One region of the Alteromonas sp. CI.11.F.A3 genome, then DNA from elsewhere that is predicted to be linked to it. Evidence: predicted binding sites of a transcription regulator. Region 1 holds the regulator's gene; the other holds the start of a gene.
The links. Region 1 encodes FliA, which starts transcription of late flagellar genes. Its sites were predicted from a motif close to CTAAAGNTNNNNNNNNNNNNGCCGATA; they were not measured.
Positions count from the first base shown of each region.

Region 1 (15,447 bases):
ACATGGTAGAAATGATTCCTCAGGTTGTCGGTTAACATGGTTGTCGAATTGGCTACCATCAATCAGTTTCTTGCTGATTTAATGCTGCCTTTTATGCGTATCAGTGGCCTGTTTGTGGCAATGATTGGCTTAAGTGCACAATCTATACCCCCGCAAGTTCGTGCTCTGCTAGGCATTATGCTGACCCTTATTATTATGCCAGTAGTGCCGCCTGCTCCTGTTGATGATTTAGTGAATCTAGGCACCTTTATTCTTGGTATTCAGCAGCTGTTAATAGGCGTAGCTATCGGGTTTATTTCCATGATGGTGCTAAATACTTTTGTGCTGGCAGGGCAAATTATTGCTATGCAAACGGGTTTAGGGTTCGCTTCAATTGTAGACCCCGTCAATGGTATTAATGTTCCGGCCGTAGGTCAGTTTTACTTAATTCTGGCTACCTTGCTGTTTTGGACGTTAGACGGGCATCTAGCTATGATCCACATGATTGTATTAAGCTTTCATGCGTTCCCAATCGGGGAGGCATGGTGGACAGGGGAGCAGTTTAGGGAAATCGCTCATTGGGGCGGTTGGATGTTTATCTCTGCTATTACGCTATCGTTGGCGCCCATTGTTTCTCTGCTTATTGTAAATTTAGCGTTTGGCGTTATGACCAAAGCGGCGCCTCAGCTTAATATTTTCAGTATTGGCTTTTCTATTGCACAGGTGATGGGCTTGCTCATCATCTGGATAACCCTAGATAACTTTACCGCGCATTTTGAAACCCAGTGGCTGCGAGCAGAGCAGTTTATGTGTCAACTTCTTAGGATTTGCCCATGAAGATAAGTCAGGTGATACATGGCTGATTCAGATTCTAGCGAAAAAACAGAAGACCCCACGGGGAAAAAACTCGAAGACACCCGAAAAAAAGGGCAGATAGCCCGATCTCGCGAATTATCGACAACCTTAGTGTTGGTGGTCAGCGCTTTTATGTTTTTGTTCGTTGGGGGCTGGATTGCCGAATCGGTATTTAAGCTTACTCAGCGCATGTTCGTTTTATCACGAGATGAAACTTACGATACCACGCATATGTTTGGTGCATGGGGCGAAGCCATTTCTACGGTAAGTGTACCGGTTCTACTGTATATGACGGTGGCCATGCTAGCCGGAATATACGGCTCTATTGCGTTAGGCGGCTACAACTTCACTTGGGAAGGTGCCAAATTTAAAGGCTCTAAAATGAGCCCGCTTAGTGGGTTTAAGCGCATGTTTGGTATGAATGGCTTGGTTGAGTTAATCAAATCTATCGCCAAAGTGGTTGTCATCGTTGGGATGGCGTTAGGTGCATTGCTGTTTTTTGAAGACGAAGCACTGCATCTGGATTTAGAGCTTTACCCGGGCAATATTTTTCACGCGTTAGATATGCTGAAATGGGCTTTTATCATGTTGGTTTGCGGCATGATACCTATTGCGCTTATTGATGTGCCTTATCAAATGTATAAGCACAACAAAGAAATAAAGATGACTAAACAAGAGGTGAAAGACGAGCGTAAAAACTCTGAAGGTGATCCTTTAGTAAAAGGGCGCATTCGTCGCTTGCAGTATCAAGCTGCCACAAAGCGGATGATGCAAGAAGTCCCTCAGGCTGATGTGGTGGTGACCAACCCAACCCATTATTCTGTCGCTATAAAGTATGATGACAGTGGTAACCGCGCCCCTGTAGTTGTGGCAAAAGGCACCGATGAATTAGCCATGCATATTCGTAAAATAGCCACCGCCAACGATGTGCCGCTTATTCCATCACCCATGCTAGCCCGCGCCGTTTACTACTCGACTGAAATTGACGGTGAAGTCCCTAACGCCTTGTTTATGGCAGTAGCACAAGTATTAGCTCACGTTTATCAATTGAAAGCACACAGGGCAGGCAAAGGAAAACGTCCCAAGCCGCTTAAACGTGACTTACCCATACCACCAGAGCTGCGCCGCTAGCGCGCTGCTCTCTGCTTGAATTAGAGCCTAACTCAAGCAGAGAGCAGCCCTCAAATATGTGTCTGAATCGGAGCTTGAGCAAAGGCTTATAACGAGACAATCTTTATTGTAGTGCTGAGAATTGCAGCCCTCCCACTTATGTTTAATCGGTTTTGTATAAAGCTGGCACGGTAGTTGTAATACTCATTGAAAGATAGCGTTAAGCGTCAATTTTCCGATAGAGAGACTCCCTGCAATGCAGTTATCCGGTTACCTTCAGCGATTCGATAAAAGTCAGCTGCAGAACATTACCAGTGGCTTAGGCGCTCCCATTGTTCTTCTTGCCATTATGGGCATGGTTATTCTTCCCATGCCGCCATTCCTACTCGACGTATTGTTCAGCTTTAATATTGCGCTGTCTTTAGTCATTATTTTGGTGGCAGTACTCACCCAAAAGCCGGTTGATTTCGGTATTTTCCCCCTCGTATTATTGATTGCTACTGTACTGCGATTAGCCCTAAATGTGGCCTCTACCCGTGTGGTATTACTGTACGGGCATGAAGGGGGCGATGCTGCGGGTAAGGTTATCGAAGCCTTTGGTGCTGTGGTCATTGGCGGTAACTATGCGGTGGGTGTGGTGGTCTTTGCTATCTTGCTCATTATCAACTTTAAAGTGGTCACCGCCGGTGCAGGGCGTATTTCAGAAGTAAGTGCACGCTTTACGCTTGATGCTATGCCAGGTAAGCAAATGGCGATTGATGCCGACTTGAATGCGGGCTATATCGACCAAGATCAGGCGCGTGCTCGCCGTGAAGAAATAACCGCCGAAGCAGATTTCTACGGTTCGATGGACGGTGCGTCAAAATTTGTGAAAGGTGATGCGGTCGCGGGCCTATTCATCATGCTGATTAATATTGTGGGCGGCCTTTTTATCGGCATGATTCAACACGGGCTAAGCTTTGGAAATGCTATTGAGGTGTACACCATATTAACCATTGGTGACGGTTTAGTGGCACAAATTCCATCGCTGTTACTGTCTGTTGCTACCGCAATTATTGTTACCCGAGAAAACGAAACCCAAGAAATGGGTAAAGAAATTCGTAGTCAATTGGGTAATAGCCAAGCCCTTTATATTGCTTCTGGTGTGCTGTTCGTAATGGGGATAATTCCCGGCATGCCTCATTTGGCCTTTATTGGTTTTTCAGTGCTTATAGCCGGTTACGCTTACTGGCAGGGTGTTGCCGCTAAACGCGAAGCAGAAAAGCCTAAAACCCCAGCGAATATAGTGAAAGATGACACGGTAGCGCCTGAAATAAAAGAGCTTGGATGGGACGATGTACAGCATGTAGACACCATAGGCTTAGAAGTAGGGTATAGATTAATACCCTTGGTAGATAAGTCCCAGGGCGGAGAACTGCTCACTCGTATTAAAGGAGTGCGTAAGAAGCTGTCTCAAGAACTGGGCTTTCTTATTCCCCCCGTACACATTCGCGATAATCTAGATTTAGAGCCTAACCTTTATACTATTGCCATGTTGGGCGTAACCATTGGTGATGCACAGATAAGTCATGATGAAGAACTTGCGATTAATCCGGGTCAAGTATTTGGAAAATTGGAAGGCCGTGCTACCAAAGACCCTGCCTTTGGCTTAGACGCGGTATGGATCAAACCGAATAAGCGTGAGCACGCGCAAACCCTAGGTTATACCGTGGTTGATGCAGCTACTGTGGTTGCTACTCACTTAAGTCAATTGCTGACAAACAACGCCTACCAACTACTTGGGCATGAAGAAGCTCAGCAGCTATTAGACATGCTAGCTAAGCAGCATCCTAAATTAGTTGAAGGATTAGTGCCTGATATTCTGCCGCTAAGCACCATCGTTAAAGTGCTGCAAACCTTGTTATTTGAAGGGGTGCCTATTCGCGACATGCGTACTATTGTACAAACCTTGAGTGAGTATGGCCCACGTAGCCAAGACCCAGATGTACTGGTGTCTGCGGTACGTATTGCGCTTAAACGTCTCATCACTCAAGAAATTACCCAAGGGGCTAAAGAGATACCCGTCATAACCTTGGCGCCAGAGTTGGAACAGATGTTGCACCAGTCATTACAAGCAGGTGGCGAAGATGGCGCTGGTATTGAACCAGGACTGGCCGATAAGCTGCAAAAATCATTGCAGCAAGCTAGTCAGCAACAAGAATTAGAAGGTGAGCCTGCGGTACTTCTCACTTCCGGTATGTTGCGCCCCGTACTATCTCGCTTCTTAAAGTATTCGGTCGCGGGTTTACATGTACTTTCCTATCAGGAAGTACCCGACGATAAGCAGATAAAAATAGTCAGTTCGGTCGGTCAATAATCTGACACTGGGTGATTGGAGAGTTTTCAATGAAAATCAGACGTTTCTTTGGCAAAGATATGCGAGAAGCTTTAAGCCAAGTTAAAGCGGAATTAGGCAGTGATGCCGTTATCATGTCAAACCGAAAGCTTGCTGACGGTATCGAACTGGTAGCCGCTTACGATAAAGAGCCAGAAGCTAAACTGTCGATTAAAAAGCCTGCACCTAGTGCACAAGGACAAGCGAAAGCAGCGGTTCCTAGTCTTAGTGAAATCATCGGTGATGATGGTCCAGACAGCTTAAAAGCACTGTTGGAAAAACAACATGGTGGCAGTATTCAAAGCCCAACTTCAGCGCCAGCCCCCAGTGCCAATGCTCAGCATGCTAATCAAATTGCTTCGCACTTAGACTTTTCAGAAGCCTTTATCGACGATGTAGAAGCAAGCCAGCACACCTCAGAATTCCCAAGCCATCAGGCGTCTAGCCTAAATGAAAGCCTTGATAATAGTAGTGCTGCTAAATCTGACGAGTTATCGCAGATTAAAGAGGAATTGGCGTCACTACGAAATGTACTTCAATACCAAGTTGCCGATTTGATGGAAGCAAAAAGTCGTCGTCAGCAGCCTGTACACCATTACTTAATTCAGCGTTTAACCGATATGGGGTTAAGCCAATCACTGGCAGAGCAACTGATTAGTTATACGCCGTCGCATTACAACGAACGTGACGCCTGGGTGTATCTTCTAAACCTATTGGCTAATCGCATTAATGTGACAGGTAACGATATACTTACGCAAAAGGGCGCAGTAGCGTTAGTGGGTCCTACCGGAACAGGTAAAACTACCACAGTAGCGAAATTGGCTGCCCGCTATGCACAGAAATACGGTGCTGACTCCGTTGCCATGATTACGATAGATACCTACCGTATTGCAGCGTTTGAGCAATTAGCCACATATGGAAAAATTATTGGTTGCACGGTGCGTAAAGCGCAAAGTAGTGAAGAATTATCAGATTTATTGTTTCAATTACGCCATAAGAGACTAGTGTTAATTGATACGGCAGGCTTTAGTCAGCGAGATAGTCGATTAATTAAACAGATAAATCAATTTGATAACGGCCAAATGCAGCCAGTAAAAAAATACCTAGTAGCGCAAGCGAATACCCAATATGCTGCGTTGCAACGTATTATAGATGCGTACGAAGGGGTGGAACTTAGCGGTTGTATCTTTACAAAGCTTGATGAGTGCTACTCTCTAGGCGAAGTGCTTAGCGCTGCGGTGGAGTACCAGTTACCTGTCAGTTATGTAACAGATGGACAGAAAGTTCCTGAAGACATTAAGATTGCAGAAGCAAAATCTTTAGTATCTGCTGCTGCAAAGCTTTATAAAAAGTACGGTTTGAATCATACTACTAGTAACAATGTGGTTAAAACAGCACGAGCAGTATGATTGATGATCAAGCGAGTAGCTTACGAAAAATGAAGCAATCACGATTAATCAAAGTTATCGCCGTCACCGGAGGTAAAGGTGGCGTTGGTAAGACAAATATTACGCTAAACACAGCTATTGCTATGGCAAAGCAGGGAAAGCGGGTAATGGTATTGGATGCAGACTTAGGTCTGGCCAATGTGGATGTAATGCTAGGATTGCGCGTAGAGAAAAACCTCTCTCACGTATTATCTGGTGAGTGTACCTTGGACGATGTACTCGTTACGGGCCCTCACGGTATAAAAATAGCACCAGCCACATCAGGCTCTCAATCAATGGCAGAGCTATCACCAACGCAGCATGCAGGGCTCATTAGAGCTTTTAGCGAATTGCGCTCGCCCATTGATGTACTTATTGTGGATACCGCAGCAGGTATTTCCGATATGGTGCTAAGTTTCTCCAAAGCCTCTCAAGATATTATGGTGGTAGTGTGCGATGAGCCCACTTCACTCACTGATGCCTATGCGTTAATTAAAATTCTTAACCGAGAGCACGGTGTTTTTCGCTTCAAAGTGGTCGCCAACATGGTCCGCGATGTTAGAGAAGGTCAGGAGCTTTTCAGTAAATTATCTAAAGTAACAGGGCGATTCTTAGATGTTGCGCTAGAATTGGTAGCAACAGTTCCTTTTGACGAGAACATACGCAAAGCAGTACGTAAACAAACGTCAATTGTAGATGCTTACCCAAGTTCGCCGGCAGCCTTGGCAATTAGCCAGCTAGCAGCCAAAGCAGCATCATGGCCTATTCCTGCGCAACCAGGTGGTCATTTAGAATTTTTTATTGAACAACTAGTAGCAGATAAAGCAGTAGGAAGTCAGCGTTGAATAGCAAAGCAGCCGCTTATCAACAGCAAACGGACAAGTCACAATTAGTTGAGCGTCACGCTTCGCTGGTGAAGCGAATAGCACACCACTTAATGGCGAGATTACCAGCCAGTGTTCTTGTCGATGATTTAATCCAGTCAGGTATGATTGGACTGCTAGAAGCTGCACGAAATTTTGACGGTTCCAAAGGTGCAAGTTTCGAAACCTTTGCAGGTATTCGTATTCGCGGCGCCATGCTTGATGAAATAAGAAAAGGTGATTGGACGCCTCGCTCTGTTCATAAAAACGGAAGAGCAATCACCGAAGCAATCTCTCAAGTTGAAGGTGAAACAGGCCGAGACGCGCGAGATGTTGATATTGCAGCTAAAATGAATGTCAGTATGCAAGATTATCATCAAATGCTTAACGAAGTGAATGCTGGGAAATTGGTGGGTATTGAGGACCTAGGTGTTTCTGAAGATGTTATTTCTACAGAAAAAAACCGAGGCAGCGACGCACCGTTAGAAGATTTGATGCAAGGGGCTTTCCAAAAAGCGCTAGCACATGCTATTACTACATTACCCGAACGGGAAGCGATTGTACTTTCTTTATACTATGATGAAGAACTGAACCTTAGAGAAATAGGGGAAGTTCTTGATGTTAGTGAATCGCGAGTGAGTCAGATTCATAGTCAGGCCATGTTAAAACTCAAATCACGAATGAAATCGTGGCAAGTTGACGAAGAATAGAAATTAATAACAATTAACCCCTCATTGGAGGCTATTTTGGATAAAAGTATGAAAATTCTCGTGGTTGACGATTTTTCTACCATGAGACGTATCATAAAGAACCTGCTAAAAGATTTGGGTTTTGCCAATATCCAGGAAGCGGACGACGGTAACACCGCGCTGCCTATGCTACAACAAGGTGATTTTGACTTTGTTGTAACAGATTGGAATATGCCAGGTATGCAAGGTATCGACTTATTACGCGCTATACGTGCCGACGATAAGTTGAAGCACCTACCGGTTCTTATGGTGACAGCAGAAGCGAAGAAAGAACAAATCGTTGCCGCAGCGCAAGCTGGTGTAAACGGTTATGTTGTAAAACCTTTCACTGCCGCTACGTTGAAAGAGAAATTAGACAAAATCTTCGAACGTTTAGGTTGATCCAGACGCTCACCAGAGAAATGAGGTTTACTGGATGTCGACAAATGAAAGTGTCTCTATAACGCTCGAAGAAGCCAAAAAATTGGTAGCGTATCTTGAAGAGGGCGATAACGCATCAGCGAACGCCGTCTTAGAAGCCGTTTCGATGAAAGAGTCCATTGAGCTCTTTGCTGAAGTTGGTAAATTAACGCGTCAACTTCATGATTCGTTAAATAATTTCCAAATCGATGAACGTATTAAAAATTTAACCGTTGATGACATTCCTGATGCGCAGACGCGACTGATGTACGTTATCGAAGAGACGGAAAAAGCGGCCAATACCACTATGGATGCTGTTGAAGAGTGCATGCCAATTGCGGAAGTGCTTTCTACACGCATCGAAAAAATTATGCCGGAATGGAAAAAACTGATGAATCGTCAACTTGAGTTGGGTGAATTCAAAGTTTTATGCGCAGATTTAGACGAATTGCTAGAAGACGGATCGAAACAATCGTCTAAGCTTACATCATTGCTTACCGAAGTGTTAATGGCACAAGGTTATCAAGATCTTACCGGTCAAGTTATTCGCAGAGTGATTGAACTCGTAAAAGAAGTGGAAGATAGCTTAGTTAATATGCTGACGATGTTCGGTGAACCCGAACAGTCAGAGCAAGACAAGCCATCTGAAGCGAAAGTCGAAAAAGTTAACAAGATTGATGGTGTCGAAGCCGAAGGTCCAATTATTGATGCAGACCAACGCGATGATGTGGTATCTGGCCAAGATGACGTAGATGATCTTTTGTCTAGCTTAGGTTTTTAGGGGAGCGGGCGCATGGCGTTTGATGTTGACGAGGATATATTACAGGACTTTCTAGTTGAAGCTGGGGAGATCCTTGAACAATTACAAGAACAGCTCGTTGATCTGGAAAATAATCCTGAAGATGGAGATTTACTTAATGCTATCTTCCGGGGTTACCATACCGTAAAAGGTGGCGCCGGCTTTTTGTCGCTTACTGAATTAGTTGAAATTTGCCACGGTGCAGAAAACGTTTTCGATGTAATGCGAAACGGACAACGTACTCTAACGCCTGAATTGATGGACACCATTCTTCAGGCCACCGATGTAGTAGTAGATATGTTTGAGCGTGTTAAAGCGCAAGAGCCGCTAGTACCTGCAGACGCAAAGTTAGTTGATTTGCTGCATAAGTTAAGCACCCCAGAAACCCCAGACGAAAATATCTTTGGTGACAGTAGTGATGCGGCTGAAGCCCCCGCTGCCGAAGTTGTCGAGGAAGAATTTGCGTTGGAAGAAGCGCCCGTACCTGAAGCGCCTGCTGCCAGCAGCGATGGCGGCATCGATGAAATTTCTGAAGATGAATTTGAAGCTTTACTTGATGAACTTCATGGTTCAAACGCCCCAGGTAAATCTGCGCCTAAAGCAGAACAAAAAGCGGCTGCACCCGCTACCGCTGGTTCAGGTGATGATATTACCGACGACGAATTTGAAGCGCTGTTAGACGAATTGCATGGCAAAGGTAAATTCAAAGAAGAAGAATCCGCGCCTGTAGCTGCGCCAAAAGCGTCAGCGCCTAGCGGTGAAGAAATTACCGACGATGAGTTTGAAGCACTACTTGACCAGTTACATGGTTCAGGCCAAGGGCCTACAGCGCAAGGCGCTGAACCAGCAGCAAATACTCCGCCTGTAGATAAAAAGGCGACAGAAGCAATTCAGAAGGCTAAAGCAGAGCAATCTGCCGCTAGTACGCCAGCTAAATCAACGCCTGCCGCAAAAGCGCCAGCGCCTAGTCCAGCAGCTAAAAAGGCGCCAGAGCCTGCTAAAGCCGCGGCTAAGAAAGACGACAAAAAAGCAACCCCAGCACCTCCTCAAGCAGAAACCACAGTACGTGTTGATACCAAGCGCCTAGACCAAATTATGAATATGGTCGGTGAGTTAGTATTAGTACGAAATCGTTTGCTGAGTTTAGGAATAAACAATGCAGACGAAAGTATGTCTAAGGCAATTGCTAACCTTGATGTGGTAACGGGCGATTTGCAGGGTGCGGTTATGAAAACCCGCATGCAGCCAATTAAGAAAGTGTTTGGCCGCTTCCCTCGCGTTGTTCGAGACTTAGCACGTAGTTTGAAAAAAGAAATCACCTTAGAGTTGGAAGGTGAAGAGACAGATTTAGATAAAAACCTGGTAGAAGCATTGGCCGATCCGTTGGTTCACTTAGTGAGAAACTCAGTGGATCATGGTATTGAAATGCCAGATGACCGTGCTGCTACAGGTAAATCCCGAATGGGGACCGTGAGATTAGCGGCTTCTCAAGAAGGTGATCATATCCTACTTACCATTGAAGATGACGGTAAGGGCATGGATGCGGAAAAACTGAAAGAGATTGCGATAAGTCGAGGTGTTTTAGACGCCGATGCGGCTGCGCGTATGTCTGATGTTGAAGCGTTTAATCTTATTTTTGCACCAGGTTTCTCTACGAAAACTGAGATAAGTGATATCTCGGGCCGTGGTGTAGGCATGGATGTGGTTAAAACAAAAATTAACCAGCTTAACGGTACCATTAGTATTGATTCTCACCTTGGGAAAGGCACGCGACTCGATATTAAAGTTCCACTTACGCTTGCGATATTACCTACCCTAATGATTGTGGTTGGCAAACAAACGTTCGCGTTACCGTTAGGTGCGGTCAACGAAATTATCAATATGGACATCAAGAAAACCAATACGGTTGATGGCCAATTAACCATGATAGTTCGTTCTAAAGCGATACCACTGTTCTTCCTTGGAGAATGGTTGATCCGCGGACCTAAAAATATAATCAAAGAAAAAGGTCACGTCGTCGTGGTTCAAATAGGCACTCAGCAAGTTGGTTTTGTTGTTGATGCGCTAATAGGCCAAGAAGAAGTGGTGATAAAACCATTAGATGCCTTATTACAGGGAACGCCAGGTATGGCGGGAGCCACTATCACATCCGACGGTGGAATTGCACTCATCTTAGATGTTCCTAGCTTATTGAAGCGTTATGCTCGGAAGCCTTTAAAGTAATACGGCGGAACACATAGGAAATTTACATCCATGGTCTTTAAAGTCCTGGTCGTGGACGATTCTACTTTTTATCGTCGTCGAGTTCGTGAAATTCTCGACGAAGATAGAGAACTTGAAGTTATTGGCGAAGCTCGTAACGGGCAAGATGCACTAGATAAAATAGATACACTGCTACCCGATGTAGTCACAATGGATGTGGAAATGCCGGTAATGGATGGCATTTCAGCGGTAAAGGCCATTATGGAAAAGCGGCCTGTGCCTATTTTGATGTTTTCGTCTCTTACGCACCATGGTGCACAAGCGACACTAGATGCGTTAGAAGCCGGTGCATTAGATTTTTTGCCAAAGAAATTCGAAGATATCGCCCAAGACCGTAAAGATGCAGCACGACTGCTCTGTACAAAAGTAAGATTAATTGCACGGCGTGGTGTTGGTATCAAACGCCCTGTATTAAAGCGAATTGAAAGTAGGAAGTTTCCTGATAACGCGCCGAAACCAGCGTTTTTCAAGAGCTCTAATCTACTGACCGGAAGGAAAGATGCCACGAGGCAGCCTACCGTTTCCTCGATTAAGGCTTCTGGTAAAAGGTATAAGTGTTTAGCAATTGGTGCCTCTACGGGTGGCCCCGTGGCATTGCAGAAGATATTGGTAGCACTGCCGACAGATTTTCCTTATCCAATTGTGTTGGTGCAACATATGCCTGGCACTTTTACTAACGCGTTTGCACAGCGACTAAATTCTCATTGCAATATTGCGGTGAAAGAAGCTGAACATGGAGACATATTGAAACCAGGGTGCGCTTATTTAGCCCCCGGTGGCAAACAAATGTTGATAGAGGGTGCAGGCTCTCATAAGAAAGTAGTAATTACCGACGCTAACCCGTCTGATAAAATAAATTATAAGCCGAGTGTTGATTTAACCTTCGGTTCGCTGGCCAAAGCTTATGGTGGCGATTTATTGGGTATTATATTAACTGGTATGGGCGCAGATGGGCGAGAAGGCTGCCGTTTGATGAAAGACAATGGTGCTACCATTTGGGCGCAAGATCAGGATTCATGTGTTGTTTATGGCATGCCTCAAGCGGTAGCTGTTGCAAACATATCGGTTAACAGTATTGATATAGATGACATGAGCAGCTGTATCTTAACCGAAATGAAATAGCCTAAGCGCAGCGGCAGTGTTGTCTGTAAATGAACAACAACCCAAGTAAATATAAGCTGGGAATTAAAACGATGAAGGTGTGGACAGTTGCAAACCAGAAAGGCGGAGTTGGTAAAACAACAACGACAGTAACCTTAGGTGGTTTGTTAGCTCAGCGCGGGAAGCGGGTATTGATGGTTGATACCGACCCCCACGCCTCACTTAGTTACTATTTCGGCATAGACGCAGAGTTACTCAGTCAATCTGTCTACGACATTTTTATTAAGTCTTCTGATATCACTGCCGATATGGTCATGGACTGTTTGTGTCCAACTAAGCTAGATAATTTGTACGTTTTGCCCGCTACCATGGCGTTAGCCACATTAGACAGAACGATGGGTAGTGAGCAAGGAATGGGCTTAGTGCTAAAAAAAGCGCTGGCCAAAGTAGAGCATGAATTTGATGTTGTCATTATTGATTGTCCGCCAGTACTTGGTGTACTTATGGTCAACGCATTGGCAGCATGTAATAAAGTGATAGTGCCGACACAAACAGAGTATTTGGCACTGAAAGGCTTAGACAGAATGATACGCACCATGGAAATAATGGGGCGCTCTCTTCAAAAGTCTTTTGACACTGTGATTATTCCTACTATGTTCGACAAACGCACGAACGCGGCACTTGAATCAAGAAAGCGTTTAATGAGCGATTATGGAGAGCGGGTTTGGCAAGGTGTAATTCCCGTAGATACGCATTTTAGAGATGCGAGTTTAGTACAGTTGCCAATTTCCGCAGCATACCCGAAAACCCGAGGGGTAACGGCTTATAGCAAGTTACTTGAGGTTTTGGAGAAGTAAAGTTAGATGAGCAATCAAGGACCTTTTGCACGGGAAGACGTTGTAGAGGCTTATCTCGATAGCCTATTAAAAGAGCCAGATGATCCGGCAGACGTCACTGCGCGAACGGCAAAATTGCTTGAGCAGGCAGTACAAACGTTAGCCGAAGAAGCCACAATTGATGAAGCACCTGCCACTGAACAAATCGTGGTTGAAGAAGCCATCATTGAAGCGGTGTCATCTAGCACAGGCAAAGATGTCGAAGAAACTACGCAATACGAAAAAAGCGACTACAATGAAATAGATAATGAGACTGCTGAGTCAGTCGAGGCCTCTTCAGAAGAGGGGCAATCAGTTGAAAAAGGATTGTTGGTCGACAGCCTCGAAAATAATTTTCAGGCATTATTTTTTGAAGTGGCAGGGTTAACATTAGCGGTGCCATTAACCACCCTAGGTGGTATTCATCAGATTGAAAAGATAGGCCCTTTATTTGGTAAACCAGATTGGTTTATGGGGGTAATGATACATCGCGAAGAGAAGCTTAGCGTTGTAGATTCTGCAAGGTGGGTCATGCCAGAAAAGTATGATGAGAGTCTCGCAGAGTCATTGAACTACCGATATCTTATTATGTTAGGGGATAGTTCGTGGGGATTGGCCAGTGAGAAACTGGTTAACACGGTCACCTTGGCAAAAGCTGACGTCAAATGGCGTGAGTCTACCGGTAAGCGTCCCTGGTTAGCGGGGATGGTTAAAGAGAAAATGTGCGCGTTAATTGACGTTAACGAATTAATATCTATGCTTAACAAAGGCTTAGGCAGTAACGACCAGACGCCGAGTATTGGGAGCCAGGTTCATGAGCGACGAAAGAACGAACAGTAATACCACCGATAGTAACGATGAAGTCCTTCAATGGGTGACATACCGCTTAGGTGAAGAAACATACGGTATTAACGTAATGCAAGTGCAAGAAGTATTGCGTTACACTGAAATTGCACCTGTACCCGGCGCACCTGACTACGTATTAGGTATCATTAACCTACGTGGTAATGTTGTTACGGTCATTGATACACGTGCGCGTTTTGGATTACCACCAACAGAAATAACGGATAATACCCGTATTGTGATCATCGAATCTGATGAGCAAGTCGTGGGTATACTTGTTGATAGCGTGGCTGAAGTGGTTTACCTTCGCTCGTCTGAAATTGACAGTGCGCCAAACGTGGGTACTGAAGAAAGTGCTAAGTTTATCCAGGGTGTTAGCAACCGAGACGGTGAGCTTCTTATCCTAGTGGATTTAAACAAACTTTTAAGTGACGAAGAGTGGGATGAACTAAGTTCAATTTAGTCAGCCTACACGTCTAAAGGGCAGGTAACTGGGTTATCTGCCTTTTTTATTTCCGTTTTATATAGGTACGAATTAAGGCTTCTTCGCATATGGATCTGCAGTTTATTGCTCCAACAATTAACGAACTTATATTGCTTGTGTTTGTTATAGCACTGGTTATTTTTGCAATATGGTTGACGTTTAAAGAGCGAAAAACACATGCGGCGTTAGTTGAACTGCAAGAGCTTGTAACGCGCAGAACCGATGACATGGATACTCAAATCCGAGATTTTGGTCATCAACAAAATGAAGCGCAAACGAGAAGTTTAGTGGTGACGCGCCATCTGCAAGCCCTTCAAGCCAAGCAAAACGATTTCGAAAACCAAATCCGCGAAGTAAAACTTCAAGATCCCTCACTCCGGCTTTATCAGCGTGCCGCCGAGTTAGTAAAGCAAGGCGCTAGTATCGAAGAAGTGATGGAGGCCTGTGATATTCCCCGTGCCGAAGCAGAAATGTTGTTTATGGTGCACAAACAATCCCCTTCTCAATAACACTGTTAAACGTCCGTTTAGACGTCTAGACGTAAAGATGTTGACATCTCTGTGTTAATTGCCACAATACAGTCATAGTAATTATGACTGGAGCCTTCTATGCCAATTCGTATACCAGAACAACTGCCTGCGCAGAATGTGTTGTTGGGCGAAAATATCTTCACCATGGAGAGCAATAGGGCGGCGAATCAGGATATACGTCCTCTTAAAGTTGGTATCTTAAACTTGATGCCTAATAAAATTGAGACTGAAGTACAGCTGTTGAGGTTACTCTCCAACACGCCACTACAAATTGATGTGGATTTTATTCGCATTGATAGTCAGGCGCCCAAAAATACCCCTCAGTCTCACATGGATGCTTTCTACCACGACTTTTCGCAAGTGGCAGACAAAAAGTACGATGGCCTTATCGTGACTGGCGCACCTCTCGCTTTACTAAAATACGAAGACGTAAAGTACTGGGATACCATGACCACCATTTTGGAATGGGCACAGCGTCACGTTAACTCCACGCTGTATTTATGCTGGGCTGCACATGCTGCCATGTATCACTTTTATAACTTTACTCGCACGCTTCGCAAAGAAAAATTCTCAGGTGTGTTCGAGCACAAAGTAAACGACCCACATAATGAATTATTACGTGGCTTCGACCCTGTATTCTATGCGCCTCATTCTCGTTATGGGCATATCGATACCGCGAATTATAATAGTGTAGATGGACTGCATGTGGTGGCGGAATCTGAAGAAGTAGGCGCCTATATTGTTGCCTCGGAAGACAAACGCATGGTTTTCGTTACAGGGCATCCAGAATATGATGC
Region 1 is NZ_CP136708.1:3,603,798-3,619,244, reverse strand. It holds gene fliQ (flagellar biosynthesis protein FliQ) at 1-35, shown strand, start outside; gene fliR (flagellar biosynthetic protein FliR) at 37-816, shown strand; gene flhB (flagellar biosynthesis protein FlhB) at 835-1,965, shown strand; gene flhA (flagellar biosynthesis protein FlhA) at 2,201-4,300, shown strand; gene flhF (flagellar biosynthesis protein FlhF) at 4,330-5,727, shown strand; gene R1T43_RS15605 (MinD/ParA family protein) at 5,724-6,590, shown strand; gene R1T43_RS15600 (RNA polymerase sigma factor FliA) at 6,587-7,318, shown strand; gene cheY (chemotaxis response regulator CheY) at 7,355-7,738, shown strand; gene R1T43_RS15590 (protein phosphatase CheZ) at 7,773-8,537, shown strand; gene R1T43_RS15585 (chemotaxis protein CheA) at 8,550-10,778, shown strand; gene R1T43_RS15580 (chemotaxis response regulator protein-glutamate methylesterase) at 10,809-11,939, shown strand; gene R1T43_RS15575 (ParA family protein) at 12,011-12,775, shown strand; gene R1T43_RS15570 (chemotaxis protein CheW) at 12,782-13,633, shown strand; gene R1T43_RS15565 (chemotaxis protein CheW) at 13,608-14,099, shown strand; gene R1T43_RS15560 (DUF2802 domain-containing protein) at 14,189-14,629, shown strand; gene metA (homoserine O-succinyltransferase MetA) at 14,729-15,447, shown strand, end outside.

Region 2 (15,447 bases), 1.2 Mb from region 1:
GTCGCTGTGCTCAATAATGCTTAAGCTTATGTTGACGTTTAACAAGGATGATTTATGAAACCAGTACTTTTAATATTGTTACTAAGCCTGTATGCATGTTCCCCTTCCCCTGAAGATTTAGCGAATATAGCAAGTCAGCAGTTCAGGGAAAGTGGCGAAACAGAAGAGAGCTGGCTACATGACGGTGAACTCCATTTTTCCACCGCATTAGAATGGCAAAAAGCGTCTTTTCAAAATAAACGGGCGACTTCTTCAGATTTTCTATTAGCGCTCGACGAACAAGGGCGACTGGTAATTAACATTGCTGACAATCAAAGTTTAAAATTACATAGCGAAGAACTTACCCGCAAATTAAACAAGCAATTCGAAATTATTGGACCGGCAGTGGGTAACAAAAACAAATACAAAGACCTATTAATTAGTGATGCCGTAGTCTTAATAGCATCTCAAAATGGTTGGCTAAAAAGCGTATAACAAATTAATAAACTAATAATAAGCGGGTGTTTAAGCTTTCTAGCTGCAAACTTGCCACATAATCAGTTTTTAAAGTAGGTCAATAAATGGAACTCAATCAGGTTACTTTACCAGTAAGCAATATGGATGATGCTGTTGGTTTTTACTTAAATCTTGGCTTCACCCAAATTGTCGACACTCCTCACTATGCTAGATTTTCTTGCCCAGATGGAAACGCTACATTTTCTTTATCTCTTGAAACTGAAGTGTTTGAAAATAAGTCGGTAATTTATTTTGAACACGAACACCTTGTTGAGCTTCACAAAAATTTATCTCAAAAAGGTATTCAGTTTTTACAACCCCCTATTGAGCAAAGTTACCTTTGGAAAGAGGCTATTCTAAAAGACCCTTCTGGTAATAAGATCAAACTCTACTGGGCGGGAGCAAACCGCTTAAATCCGCCGTGGAAAGTAGAAATACGCGAGTAACACGCGCTTGAAAGTACTCGTTAGTTTGCTTACTTTAAATATCAGTAAATTATTTCTCGCCGTCTATTACGGCGTTTACATCAAGGAAGAATTGTAATGTTCGTCGTAATGTTTGAGTTCGTAGTAAAGACTGGATATGAAGAGCAATTTCTTTCCGCATGGCCCAAAACCACGCAAGGTATTTTCCTATTCAAAGGAAGCCTAGGTTCTCGTTTACATAGGCATAAGAACGATACTTTTATCGCTTACGCTCAATGGCCAGATGAAGAAACCTATCGCCAAGCCGCTAAAATCGAAATGAGCGCTGCATATGAACAGCAACGTCAATTAATGCGAGAAAGCCTTAATTTAGAATCAACAAAAACCTTGTATGAAATGGAAGTTGAAATTGATTACTTACATCGTAGAGTCTTTGACGTATAACAATAAATTGAGCAACGGCTGACACGGCCTAAATCGTAAACATTGTTGCCAACTGGCTTCGTAATAAGTGTCTTAAGGGCTAAATTTATGGCAAGAGAAAAATGGTACAGAAACCCAGAGATGATAATCGCACTCACAGCTCTGTTTATTGGACTGCTTACCGCTTTCATTTCAATTTACTCTGCTTACACTGACCGCGCTTATGCTAAAGCTTCGGTATGGCCTAAAATTGAAATTTCTAGAAGCCATAATACTAATTCTTTTAGTTATGGCGTTGCCAATAAGGGAACTGGCCCAGCGCTCATCAAGTACGCAAAAGTTTATTCGGGTACGAAATTTCTAAAAAAATGGTCAGAATTTCCAGAATTCAAAAATATATCTCAATCCCATTTAAACAATACTACTTTGCCGTCGGGTCACTCTATAACACCTCTAAAATACAAAGGTGAGTCGGTTTCGGATATATTAGCTATAGATGATAATATTGAAATAGAGCTCTGTTATTGCTCAATTTATGAGGATTGTTGGGTAGTTGATCGCACAAATATAACCCAACCAGTTAATTCATGTTCAGTCCGCTCTGAACACGCATTTTGGCAATGAAGTAATTAGTTATAATGGCGCTTAGTCAGTTCTATTGTTGTGGTAACTGATGTAGCCAAATCAGATTTAGAATTATCCAAAGGTGCATGGATACTTTATTTAACATACATATTACCGCCCTCATTAGATTGTTATTTTTAAGGAATATATGCGTAGCATCCAAATTTTAGGCTTAATATGCGCACTGGCTGCTCTAGTAGTTTCGTACTGGTCAATGTTTATCATAACTCCGGTATCAAGTGGGTCTGCCGCAAGTTCGGTCGGCTTAGTATTAATGTTTGTTGTCGTTCCTTTATTTGGACTTTCTGCCACTTTATTAATCCCATCTTCCTTAGCTTTACTGAACGCTAAGTTAAGGAGAGCCACCTTTATTTTCGGAAAATTTTGGTACGGTATATGGGCCATTAATAGCTTTTTTTCATTGGCCTATTTAGCTATCGGGTTATACTTTTGTTCCCTGTATCTTGTTGTTGGGCTTGTAAATTAATTGGGCTATTACTAAAGCCTTTATTTCGAACTGCTAACGCCTGAAGGTATTTTCGCTTTACCATAAACTCCAACGCACCTCTAATTGGCAATATTTGATCTCGCTAAAACGGCAACTCGTTAGGCATTGGGAAAAGGGAAAAGCTAATGAGACAGTTTCTTTTAGGTTTGTTTGTATCAACCCTGCTTGGTGCTGCTATTTTATTTTTTTTCACCCTTTTTTATCGGTGATAATTGAGCCTTGGATCTCATCCTATTACTACACTGGCGCGCTAGTATTGGCAGGTTTTATAGTGCTCATTGATCGGCATGCTTCTTACGAAAGCATTTTTATAGGCATTATGCTTGGGCAGGCTATTTACATGTCTACTTTTTTACCTGTAGATTCACTGGTCGGGGTGGCCTTGGTTATTATGGCCTTCAAGAGCCTATTGTCTTGTGTAGGTCTATTGTTAAAGTCCGCAATTATTAACATTCTGTATGTGATTAAAGGGGATGCCTAACACCATGTTATCTGCACAGCTGCGCCCTACTCACTCGTTGTTTGAAAGATAATCTTAATTGCCCGTTAAAATTTCATATAACAATTTAAAAATAGGGAAATATGTAATGAAAAGGATACTTTACGGATTGTTGCTTATATTGGGAAGCCAATATAACGCGTGGTCAGTTGAAGCTGTATTTACAACTGAAGACCTAGTTATCAATAGTAAAAAGCTTGGTGAAACACGTAACCTTGTAGTGTATTTGCCTGCAGGTTACTTAAAAAGCGATGCACATTACCCTGTATTGTATGTTACAGATGGTGATATTCAGGGGCCTCATACTGCAGGTACGCTAGATTATTTGGCAAAATTCGATCAGGCACCACAGATGATTGTTGTGGGGATTGTGAACCCTCGTGAAACACGCGAAAGAGACCTAACCTTAACCAGTGCAGATAAACAAAGCCCAGAGCAATTAGCAAATGCAGACCTGTTTTTAGCGTTTGTTGAGCAAGAAGTGATACCCGAAGTAAAAGCGCGTTATCGTACTTTAGATTACCAAGGGTTAGCTGGCACCTCGCACGGCGGTCAATTTGCTATTAATGCTTTAGTGAAACGACCAGGTTTGTTCAATGGTGTTGTAGCAGTAAGCCCGTCTCTATATTGGAATAAAAGCCAGTTACTTACATTAACTGAAACCGCGTTAAAGCGAGGCAGTTTGCAAGGGCGCTTGTATATTTCTATAGCACAAGAAGAGCCTACAATGACTGAGCCCTTCGCCAACTTTGTAGCACTCACTGAGCATTACCCTAAGCAGCAGCTAGCTGTAACCAGCCAAACGTTTAGTAATGAAACGCATAACACCACTGCCTTACTTGGTCAGTACTATGGTGTGAAGTATTTATTTGATGGTTGGGCAATACCTGAAACACCGCAAACCTTAGCCGATTTACAGGCTATCTTTGCAACACGTTCCTCATTGTTAAAAACATCGATGATTATTCCCGAAGATCGTGCTGCTGGTTATGGGCAGTGGTTACAGTACTTAAACAGGCAAGACGATGCGCTAGCCCTGCTTAATTGGAATACAGAAAATTACCCACATTCTTTACATGCACATACCGCACTGATCAATGCTTATCTTCATTTTAATAGGGAAGATGAAGCTAAACAGGCGCTTGGTGTAGCATTACAATCAGTTAAAGGGCTTAGCACAGAACAAAAAGACCAACTTCAAGGTTTGTTCTTATAACGTATAAAGCCCTTCACGTGTGTTAAGCAGCTTGATTTTATAGCGCCTACTCTGCAGTTTTAGATGATTTTTGAACAGCGCTATTTAGTTGATTTAGCTCTTTTTCCGTAAGGTTACGCCATTGGCCTGGTTTTAAATTACCTAGCTCTAAGTGCATGATGCGGGTGCGTTTCAGTTTAGTCACTTCGTAGCCAAGGAATTCGCACATGCGCCTGATTTGTCGGTTTAGGCCTTGGGTTAGAATAATTGAAAATTGAAACTTGCCACGTGCATTTACCTTACACGGTTTAGTCACTGTGCCTAAAATCGGAACGCCTCTTGCCATTTTTTGAACAAAGCGTTCACTGATGGGTTGGTTAACGGTAACTTCGTATTCTTTATCGTGGGCATTTTCAGCACGCAGGATTTTATTCACAATATCGCCGTCACTGGTCAGAATAATTAATCCCTCTGATGGCTTATCGAGTCTGCCTACTGGGAAGATTCTTTGTTTGTGCTTAATGGCATCGATAATATTACCTTTCACATGGCGCTCGGTGGTGCAGGTAATGCCAATGGGCTTGTTGTATACCAAGTAAATGCGGTCTGATTTGTCTTCGGCCACGGCTTTAACAAGCTTACCATCAACCTTAACCTGATCGCCCTGCGCTACTTTAGTACCCAGTTCAGGCAGCTTATCGTTAATGGTAACCCGATTTTGCTCAATTAATTTATCAGCTTCACGTCGTGAGCACAGTCCAGTATCACTGATATATTTATTAAGACGCTTTGTTACCTCAGAGGTCATGCTAAAAGTCCTTACCCTTTTGCTTCTAAACGATAACGTGAGTAAACCTCGCCGGTTTTACTCTCAATTTTGTTACCGTTAATTTTACTATAAAAAAAGCGAGCTAAAAGCTCGCTTTTTTAACATTCAGTTAGTATTAATATTCCCACCAACACTCTTGCCACCACTCAAGGAATTCCTCGAAGTCGATATAGCCGTCGTTATTGCTGTCTATTAATTTAAAACCTTCCTGTACATGGCTGGCTTTTGTTTTTGGAGAAATAACGGTTAATAACTCGATAAACTCCGTTAAATCAATTTGACCATTACCATCTTGGTCGAAGAAGGTGAAATCTTTCTTTATTTCTTCAATTTTTTCGTCTGAAAGTTGAGCGGTCACGCGCTTTCCCTTTTTTAGCAACTACATAGAGGGTGAGTTTAACGCCCTTATTGAGTAGTGTCTATGCTTGATTTTCTCTTGCTTTTAATGCGCGCTCACGTTGTAAACGAGCCTTTTCTTCACGTTTTTGTTCCATGGTAATTCGCGCCTCTGTACCCACGTGTTCTTGCTTTCTCATCTTGGCAAGATTCACCTGCTTTTCGCGCTCACGAAAACGTGAAAGTTGATCTTCTGTATGGGTCCCAAAACAATGCGGGCAGCTTACGCCAGACTCATATTTTTCACTTTGCATGTCTTCATCGGTAATCGGTAAACGACAGGCATAGCATTGATGATAATCACTTTTTTCAAGATCGTGATTCACAGCCACACGATTATCAAATACAAAACAGTCGCCTTCCCACAATGACTCTTCTTTTGGAACATCTTCTAAATATTGAAGAATACCGCCTTCCAGATGATATACCTCATCAAACCCCTGCTCTTTTAAATAAGCCGTAGATTTTTCACAGCGAATACCGCCGGTGCAAAACATGGCCACTTTTTTGTTTTTTTCTGGGCTTAATGTTTTAGCGACATACTCTGGAAACTCTCGAAAAGTCTCAGTTTTAGGGTCGATAGCATGCTTGAAAGTACCAATTTCGATTTCATAGCCATTGCGGGTATCTATCACGGTGACATCGGGGTCGCTTATTAACGCGTTCCAGTCGTTTGGTTTCACGTACGTACCTACGGTTTTACGTGGATCGATACCTTCAACACCCATGGTCACGATTTCTTTTTTAAGCTTAACCTTGGTGCGGTAAAAAGGTTGTTCTTCGTGGAGTGATTCTTTACAAGAGATAGGATTAATTCTCTCGTCGGCATTAAGATATTGAAGTAATCCATCAATACCTTCTCGAGTGCCTGAAACTGTGCCGTTAATGCCTTCGCTGGCAAGTAAAAGCGTACCTTTAATGCCATTAGATTCCATGGCAGTTAATAGTGGTTGGCGCATGGCCTCGAAGTTTTCAAGCGCAACAAATTTGTACATCGCGCAAACGATATATTTAGACATAGTAATGTTAACCTTTGCTAGTTGGAACGTAAAACCAGTGCAAAAATGCGGCGCGCACTATACCAAACCAGTTTTAAAATTTCCAGCTAGGCGGCAAGAAAGGACTCAGACTGCTCAATAATGTCACCAAGCATGGTGTTGTCTTCATCAATAGCGGTGGAATAAGTAGCGGCAATACGCTTTTGAGTTGCTAACGAACAGTTAGTAATAATATCTTGGCTAATTTTCTTAGCGTCATTCGTTTGTGCAAGAGGCACTGGGTGCATTTCATTGTGAAGGCGTACTTCGTCAAATTGCAATGATGAGGGTTCTTGCTGTGTTGCTTGATGCGCTATTTTTTGAGACAGTCGATTCATGTGTAACCAATCTGACTCACTCGCAAAAAGCGGTGCTTTACGGTAAAAATTAAGCGCTTCTAAACGTTGCGTAATGTCACTACTGGCTTCGTCCTCGCTTGGGCTTTCTATTGATATCGTTTCGGCTAACGCACTTTGTTGCATTGCCAAATACAAAGCAAAAAGCGTGGCATTACCCGCTGCTTTTGACAGCGTGCCGTTCCATTCCCATGCCATACTGGGGTCTATGGATTTAATTGTGTTTATATCGTTATCAGACACAAAAATAAGACGATTGAAAATTCATACCTATAGTGTCGGCAAGATAATGTTTTTCTTAAGCTTATTCTTGCCCTTATCGTTATTTTAAACAATCATGTATAGAACCTCTCAAGTAGTTAAAGTGTCATGGTTATCATTGGATGAAAAATGAACTTTTCGAATAAGCAGGTGCTTATTGTTGAAGATCAACGCCCTTTTCTCTTACTGCTACGTGGATTATTGCATTCCATGGGCGCAAGCGACGTTGTTACCAAGTCATCTGCGGAAAAGGCGCTGTCCCTCTGTAAGAAGCAAAAGTTCGATATTGTTGTTTGCGATCTTCATTTAGGAGTAGATAAAAAAAACGGTTTCGAGCTTATTGAAGAGCTGAGAATAAAGCGCTTAATTAAACCCACCACCGTGTTTATATTAATTAGCGCTGATAGTGCGCGCCCGGTAGTACTCGGCTCTATTGAACGGCGCCCTGATGATTATCTTATTAAGCCCTTTTCACAGGTACAACTTAAAACCCGTATTACCCGCGCATGGCAAAAACGACAGTTTTTAGGGGCAGTATTACAAGAGGTGGCCAATGAAAACATCAACAATGCTATCGATTTGTGTGAAGATCTTATTAGTACCCCATCGCCTTATAAAGGCACGTGTGAGCAGCTTTTAGTTGAATTGTATTTGCGTCTAGAACAGTACGACAAAGCACTGGATGTGCTTGCGCCTTATTTAGATGGAAAGCCAATACTTTGGGCCAAAGTTGCATTGGCGAAAACCTATCTAGCTTTAGAAAAATTCGATAAAGCCATTGGTATTGCCGAGGATATTATCAAACGCAACAGGTTTAATGCCGAGGCGCATGATGTATTGGCGAAAGCCAATGATGCAAAGAATCAGGGCGAAGCCGCGATCTCTGCGATAAATCATGCCATAAAACTTTCGCCCTTTTCTTTGCCTAGGCATTTTAGTGCATGCTCCATAGCCCGAAACCATAAGGATTACATTTTAGCCTCTACGTCTAGTTTGGCCATTTGGGACTTATCGAAAAGAACCGTACATCAGAACAGCCTGCATTGGTGTGGATTTATTCGAAGCTTGCTTGATGTCGCCGAATATACCGATGACAAACGCACACGAAATCGCTACCAACAAGAAGCTTTGCTTGCCCTTCAACGAGGTAAGTTTGATGAAAATATATTACGTATCGACGAAGATTTTGATGTCAGTATTTTTGGTAGCATCATTAACGCCCGCGTTAATGCTATTGATGGAAAAATGCTAGATGCCAAAAAGAATTTGGCACAATCACAAGCTGCCATAGACGAAAAGTACACCACCCCGCCAATCGCATTTATCCCGGATAGTCTTAAAGTCATGTACGACCTTGGGGAATTTGAAGATGCATTGCAATTACAAGATATTATTAAACAGCAGAGTTTAGAATTCGATTCCAACAGCGAATTTTTATTGCATTCTGAGTCGGTCAAAGCCCAGCAGAATCTTACTAACTATCAGCAGTTCAACCGTGAAGGCATTCAGCTTTACCAACAAGGACAGTATGAAAAAGCAAAAGACTCCTTTGCCCTTGCACAAGGCTTTTCTCCGGTAAATACAGGTGTAGCCCTCAACCTATTACAGTGCTTATTACAGATATTAAGCAAAAACCAAAAGCCAGATCCAGATTTATTTAAAGAATGTCGTCGACTTTATAAACTTATTGATGACATGCCACTAAAGGCGCAACACGAAGAGAAATACTCTACGCTACGTAACGACTTAGACACTTTTATGGGAATTACATAATGACAATAACCCTAATTAAAAAAATCTGTGCGCTTGCTAGCCTACTTTCAGTTTTAGCACTTAATGGATGCAGCCAAACACCACCTTGTGAAGATATTGTAGAAGTAAATCGTCAATTACATGTATGCAAAAGCTTGTCAAAAGTGATGAATGATAATCGCTACCCTCAGCAAGCTATGTCAGCGAAAAAACGTTATGAAAGTGAATGTGAAAACTTCAGGTATTATCGCGATGATTACGACACTATTTGTAAGGGTGAGCAACAAGCCATTGGTAAAAAAACCAAAGCGGCGGTTAACAAAGAAAGTTTACCCCCTAAAGATTATTAAGTAGCGGGTTGTTTTTGATACCAAGGGTTATGCGGTGCTTTAAAGCCAGCAACTATCAGGCAACACAAGATTTTATTGGCGGTGTGGTTTTGATGCTGCCATGTTACGGTATGGTCTAGCGCCTTGTTCGTAGTAACATCTTTTAAAGAGGCGTTATCAAGTAGACAAGAAAAGGATATAAACATGTCGAAACGCGTTGCAGTGCTAACATCGGGTGGTGATGCGCCAGGAATGAATGCTTGTATTCGAGCTATTGTTATAGCCTGTGAAAGACAAGGATTTATGCTGTTTGGTTACCAGCATGGTTATAACGGCTTACTTGAGCAAGAGTACGAAATACTTGCGCCTCAAGCAACACACAACCTCATTCAGCAAGGAGGCACCGTACTGCACAGCGCCCGTTGCGAACCGTTCAAAACCGACGAAGGTGCAAAAACTGCTGCCACTAACCTTACAAAACTAGAGATTGATACCCTTATTGTGATTGGCGGTGATGGGTCTTTTAGAGGTGCTGATCATTTGGCAGATTTCTGGCACGGTCAAATTATTGGTATTCCAGGCACCATTGACAATGATGTCGCTGGCACCGATGCCACCATTGGTTATTACACCGCTATCGATACCGTCGTTTCATCAATCGATAAAGTCAGAGACACTGCAGACGCGTTTGAGCGCATTTTCATTGTAGAAGTGATGGGCAGACATGCCGGTTTTCTTGCGTTGAATTCAGCCCTCGCCTCGGCGGCTGATTACGTTATTTTGCCAGAAACCTTTGAGCAATGTGATGCAGAGCTCGATAAAATTACTGGGCAAATTGAGAAGAGAAGACAACTCAAAGGTGCCATTAGTTTTATCATAGTGGTAGCTGAAAATGTGTGGCCTGGTGGACTTAATGATTTGGCCGACAAACTGGTTTCGAAAACTCAGTCTGAAGTTCGTCCTGTAACGCTAGGTCATGTTCAGCGTGGTGGTTCACCGGTGAGTCAAGACAGGTTGCTTGCCACTAAATTAGGCACCTATGCTGTGAATTTAGTGGGCAGTGACATCAACGGTGTTATGGTTGGAGAACTCAATGGTACGCCCAGTGAAATTCCCCTTACGCAAACATGGGAGAAGGACAAACCACTAAATCCTTCTAGTATGGAAACCATGCTCACCATCATGAATGAGCGATACTGAAATACGCCTGATTAATTGTTATAGCATCGAAGAAAAAGTTACGCATAACCATAACTTAATATTTTATATCAAAAAGTTAGACTAATTTGTCAGTAGAAATAAAAATGCCCGATTTCTCGGGCATTTTTCATTAAATTGGTTGTTTGCATTATCAGTTTAAAGCTCATGCACTCAAGCTATTAGCTTACATTTTCATAGCGGCTTTTACTTTGTCTCTATGACTACGACTTACTTTTAGTTCGGTGTCATTTTGCAAAATGAGGTGATATTCACCGCTAATGTGGCTTACTAACTTTTTCACGAAACGGATATTCGCGATGGCTGAACGGTGCACTCTAACAAACCATTGAGGGTTAAGCTCTTGCTCAAGCTCTTTCATCGTTTTGCGCATAATGTGCATGCCATCTAATGCGTGTACACACATATAATCACCTGCTGCATCTATCCACTGTATATCTTGCACATTCACTCTGGTAACTTCAGAACCATCTTTAATGGCCAATACATCGGGGTAAGGATTGGTTTCTACCGGTTCACCATTGGCGAGCTTACGTAAGATTTCTTCGCAATCGTCGCCAGTCAATTCGGCTACCAAATTCACTAAGCGTTTAGACTGTTCATCTTGATGCTGTGTGGCGAAGTATTCTCGTACTTTCACTAAAGCATCTTTAAGACGTTCGTCGTCTGCTGGCTTTAATAAGTAGTCTAACGCATGCACATCGAATGCTTTAATCGCATAACTGTCATACGCGGTAACAAACACTACCATGGGGATCGGTTGATTGAGCTCACGCAACTTATGAATAACCTGAAAGCCATTTAGCCCAGGCATTTGTATATCAAGAAACACTAAGTCAGGACGAAGTTGTGAAATGCTACTTACCGCTTCAAGCCCATTTTGACACTCAGCAAGCACCTGAATGTCGTCATGACGTTCTAACCTAGCGCGAAGTCCACGGCGTGCAAGTGGCTCATCATCTACCACTAAGGTTTTAATTACTTGCTTTGTCATGCGCATACATCCTTTACTTCATAGGGAATACGAATTCGAACTCGTACACCCGACGGCTGATTATCTTCAATAGAAAATGCGAAATTGCGTTGATACAGTGAATGCAATCTCTCTTTAATATTCGCCAGTCCAACACCATTTTCACGGCTTAACTGACCATCTATAATGTCGGCACCGGGCCCATTATCAGCCACATCCATTAGTAAATCGTTTCCAAACGCGCGGGCTGTTATAGCAATTTGACCACCATTCTCCATTTTAGAGATGGCATGCTTAACAGCATTTTCAATAATAGGCTGTAATATCATGCTAGGAACAAGTGCGTTTTCACACTCTTCATCAATATTCCAGACCACTTCTAGCCTGTCATCAAATCGTACTTTTTCAATCTCAAGATATAACCGCAAGGCCTTTGTTTCTTGGCCTAAAGGCACCCGTTTAATAGGGTCGTTATCCAAAGAATAGCGTAAAAAATCGCTCAAGCGAGAGACCATCGCTTCTGCAGTATCGTTTTCTTTTAGCAACACTAAGGTAGAAATAGCGTTTAGCGTGTTGAACAAAAAGTGAGGATTGAGCTGATAACGCAGCATCTTAATATGCGCTTGATGCGCCATGGTGCTGGCTTTAAGCGCATTTTGCTTTTCTTTTTGCAACATCTGGAAGTTCTTAATGCCGAAGTAAACGCCACTCCAACAGCCCACCATGATAAGTGAGTTAATGGTATTGGTAAAATACATGTACCAAGCATCAGGCCGATAGCCATGCTTGTATATTTCCCAATAGTTTATATTTTTAACTACAGCCCACAGCAACGCTATCAGATAACAGGACGCAATCACAGTCATTAGCATGTTCAACGGCGACTGTTTTCTTGCCCAGCGATAGACGTAACGCAATGGTATAGTTAGCAACCAGCCAGCATAAGCGTTGAGTAATATTATAAATACCCAAATTGGCCTTACATCGTGAAGGAACGAGCCAATATAATAAATGATGGCAAAACCTGCCCAGCCTGCGCTGTGCAAAGTCCAAAATAACCTTTCGTTACTTTCAATAACGCGCTGAAAGCGGCTCACATGTTTACCAGTGGTTGAATTGATTGATAGATTATACGCAAGGTAAGCCCCTTGCGGAGCATCTTGGTCGTACTTCATATGCGACTTGTCGCACGGGTTGTTAAGATTAGTGACTGCAACTAATAACTAATATTCAATCTCTTAAGCCAATGCATCCACCACCATGCTGGGCCTACAAGTAAAAAGCGAAGATCTTCCAAAAATGAGGGCTTTTTACCTTCAATTTTATGACCGATAAATTGCAGTATCCACATCACAACAAACAGCGATAGACAGAACAGCCAAACATTAAGGCCATAGTAGGCAATAAGATTAATACCACCGAAGCAAACAATGGTAAGCAGTGTCATGGCCGCACCAATGGGTCCAGACAATTTGAAATAATAAAACAGAATGGGAATGGCAAGAACGTGTGCCCAAGTCACATTGAAATCGGCAATGAAATCGGGCACGGGTATTGCCCAAATAAGCCCTAAGGTAACGAAGTAGATACTGGGCACCGCAATGGCGTGAATAAGCACGTTGGTTTTATTTTGGTGGCTTTCGTTGTATTGCAGTAATAGCTTTTCAATCGTTCTCATAGCAAATTCCACTTATTGTTATAATAATTGCTTCAATTTTTTGTTGTGAACATCGTATTAACTAATTAGCGTATGGCCTGCTAAGAGCGCATTGACGGCATCGTCATCGCTATCGAATTTCAAGCCATAATAAACAAAGTCTGATTCTAACTGGTGATTTTTAACAGTGGCATTCAACGTGGCTTCTTTACCATCGGTTGAATAAACTAATGCAATTTTAGTTTCATCAATCATGATGGGCCATTCAGGCTTAAGCGGCAGAGCTATACGGCAGCCATCGTTAGATATATCCACAATAATACCGGTCACATGTTCAGATTCAGGGAAGGCTTCACACGACACTTTAACCGCTATACCAGGCTGAGCCCGCTTATTAGCACGAAGGCCTATAGATTCAATGCGGCGCGGAAAGCTGGTAATCAATAACCCTGAGGGTTTAGCCAATAATTTGAGAACCTTTACCCTAAACGCTATAACTTGCCCGGCATCGCCTTCAAGTACAAAGCGTACTACTACGTCGTTACCCACCGTCAATAAGTCTCTGACAACTATCCATTTTGCGGAAGTGGGTATCTGGAATATCATGCAGGTCGCCAGTTCCATTCCTACATAAGCGGTTTTCACACGCTTAGGCGCCGTTGGTGTCGTAATTTGTAAATCTACCACTGCACCCGGTGGCAAGGCACACAAATTATCGACGTCTTGTCGGTTAAGTTGACTACTTACTGCATTATCTGACATGTATTTAAGAACATTCTTATTATACTTACTCTAAATGTAACCAATTTTGTGTCGGCTGACAAAACCTTCTCTATCAGGCATGATGTCGCCATATTTTTAAGATACGAATAATTTTTTATAAAGGTCACCATGAATAGCGCTTCACTTCACTACCAACTGTCGATTTACTCGTGGCAACAACATTTGTTTGATGTAACGTTAACCGTGCCTTCTCACGAATCACAAACTTTATCGCTCACGTTACCGTCTTGGATCCCTGGCAGTTACATGGTGAGAGACTTTGCCAAAAATATAGTGTCGTTAACGGCTAACAATACTGCTTCTGGCGAACCGGTTACTTGCACAAAATTAGATAAGCAAACGTGGCAGGCCGATACCCAGGGTGAGGCAGTCACTATTACTTATCGAGTGCATGCCAACGACTTATCAGTGCGTTCTGCGTTTATTAATGACGAGTATGCCTTTATTAACGGTACCAGTGCATTTCTAAGTGTTGAAGGCTTTGAACAACAGCCATGTAAATTGCAAATTATTAAACCCGCTGTAGCGAATTGGCGTGCCTATACCAGTATGCCAATGAGCGAAGATATGCCAGATAGTTGGGAATATGAAGTGGCAGACTATGCTGAGTTTATCGACCATCCACTTTATATTGGGGTATGTAACTTTCACAGTTTTGAAGTGGAAGGCGTTACCTTCGAGTTGTTATTCTCTGGTAGAAATAACCTCGACATAGAGCGTATTGCTAATGACTTAACCCCAATCTGTAAGCACCACATGCAGTTATTTGGCGATCCCCAGCCTATTAGACGTTATTTGTTTATGACGTTATTGGCTGATACTGGCTTTGGTGGTTTAGAGCACCGCGATTCTACCGCCCTGCTCTTTCCGCGTTTCGACCTACCTATGGTGGGCGAAAGCGATACGAAAACCGATGGTTACATTACGTTTTTAAGTTTGTGTAGCCACGAACTTTTCCATACATGGCATGTGAAGCGTATTAAACCCGAGGTGATGGTTAAGCCTGATTTACAAAAAGAAACCTATACCAATCAACTTTGGATTTATGAGGGCTTTACCAGCTTTTATGATGACGTAACATTAGCTCGTGCAGGCTCAATCTCCCCACAAAAATATCTAGATATTGTGTCGCAGAACTTAACTCGACTACTGCAAAATGCGGGCAGGTTTAAGCAATCTGTAGCAGAAAGCAGCTTTGATGCATGGACAAAGTTCTATAAACAAGATGCCAGTGCTGCTAACTCTATTGTTAGTTACTACACCAAGGGTGGCATTATCGCTTTTGGACTAGATTTGTTGCTACGTGAAAAGTCGAATAACGAAATCAACTTAGATTCGCTAATGCGTCATTTATGGGATCAGTACGGCCGCGACGAAAAAGGCACCCCTGACGACGTTATTGCCACGTTGTGTAAGCAAGATTTTGATATTGATATTACTGACTACCTTGCCGATGTGGTTTACGGCACTAAAGACGTGCCGTTAGAGAATTGGCTGTCGAACATTGGTGTCGAACTCATCACACGCAGCAAAGTATCTGCTGATGATAAGGGTGGTAAAACAAGTGCCGAGGGCATGAAACGACAGTTGGGAGCTAACTGTAAGCCAGCTCCATTAGGATTAACGGTTACGCAAGTTTTTGAAGGTTTAGCCGCTGCCGACGCAGGCATTATGGTTAACGACATCA
Region 2 is NZ_CP136708.1:2,443,257-2,458,703, reverse strand. It holds gene R1T43_RS10545 (hypothetical protein) at 55-474, shown strand; gene R1T43_RS10540 (VOC family protein) at 561-941, shown strand; gene R1T43_RS10535 (antibiotic biosynthesis monooxygenase family protein) at 1,038-1,364, shown strand; gene R1T43_RS10530 (hypothetical protein) at 1,452-1,967, shown strand; gene R1T43_RS10525 (alpha/beta hydrolase) at 3,063-4,190, shown strand; gene rluF (23S rRNA pseudouridine(2604) synthase RluF) at 4,237-4,977, opposite strand; gene R1T43_RS10515 (EF-hand domain-containing protein) at 5,114-5,356, opposite strand; gene R1T43_RS10510 (rhodanese-related sulfurtransferase) at 5,418-6,413, opposite strand; gene R1T43_RS10505 (VC2046/SO_2500 family protein) at 6,500-6,985, opposite strand; gene R1T43_RS10500 (response regulator) at 7,178-8,821, shown strand; gene R1T43_RS10495 (hypothetical protein) at 8,821-9,150, shown strand; gene R1T43_RS10490 (ATP-dependent 6-phosphofructokinase) at 9,334-10,329, shown strand; gene R1T43_RS10485 (LytR/AlgR family response regulator transcription factor) at 10,514-11,341, opposite strand; gene R1T43_RS10480 (sensor histidine kinase) at 11,338-12,417, opposite strand; gene R1T43_RS10475 (DUF962 domain-containing protein) at 12,537-12,998, opposite strand; gene R1T43_RS10470 (PilZ domain-containing protein) at 13,056-13,739, opposite strand; gene R1T43_RS10465 (M61 family metallopeptidase) at 13,869-15,447, shown strand, end outside.
Region 2: a site for FliA is predicted at 7,064-7,090, ahead of R1T43_RS10505 (VC2046/SO_2500 family protein). Genes of this name have one in related genera too.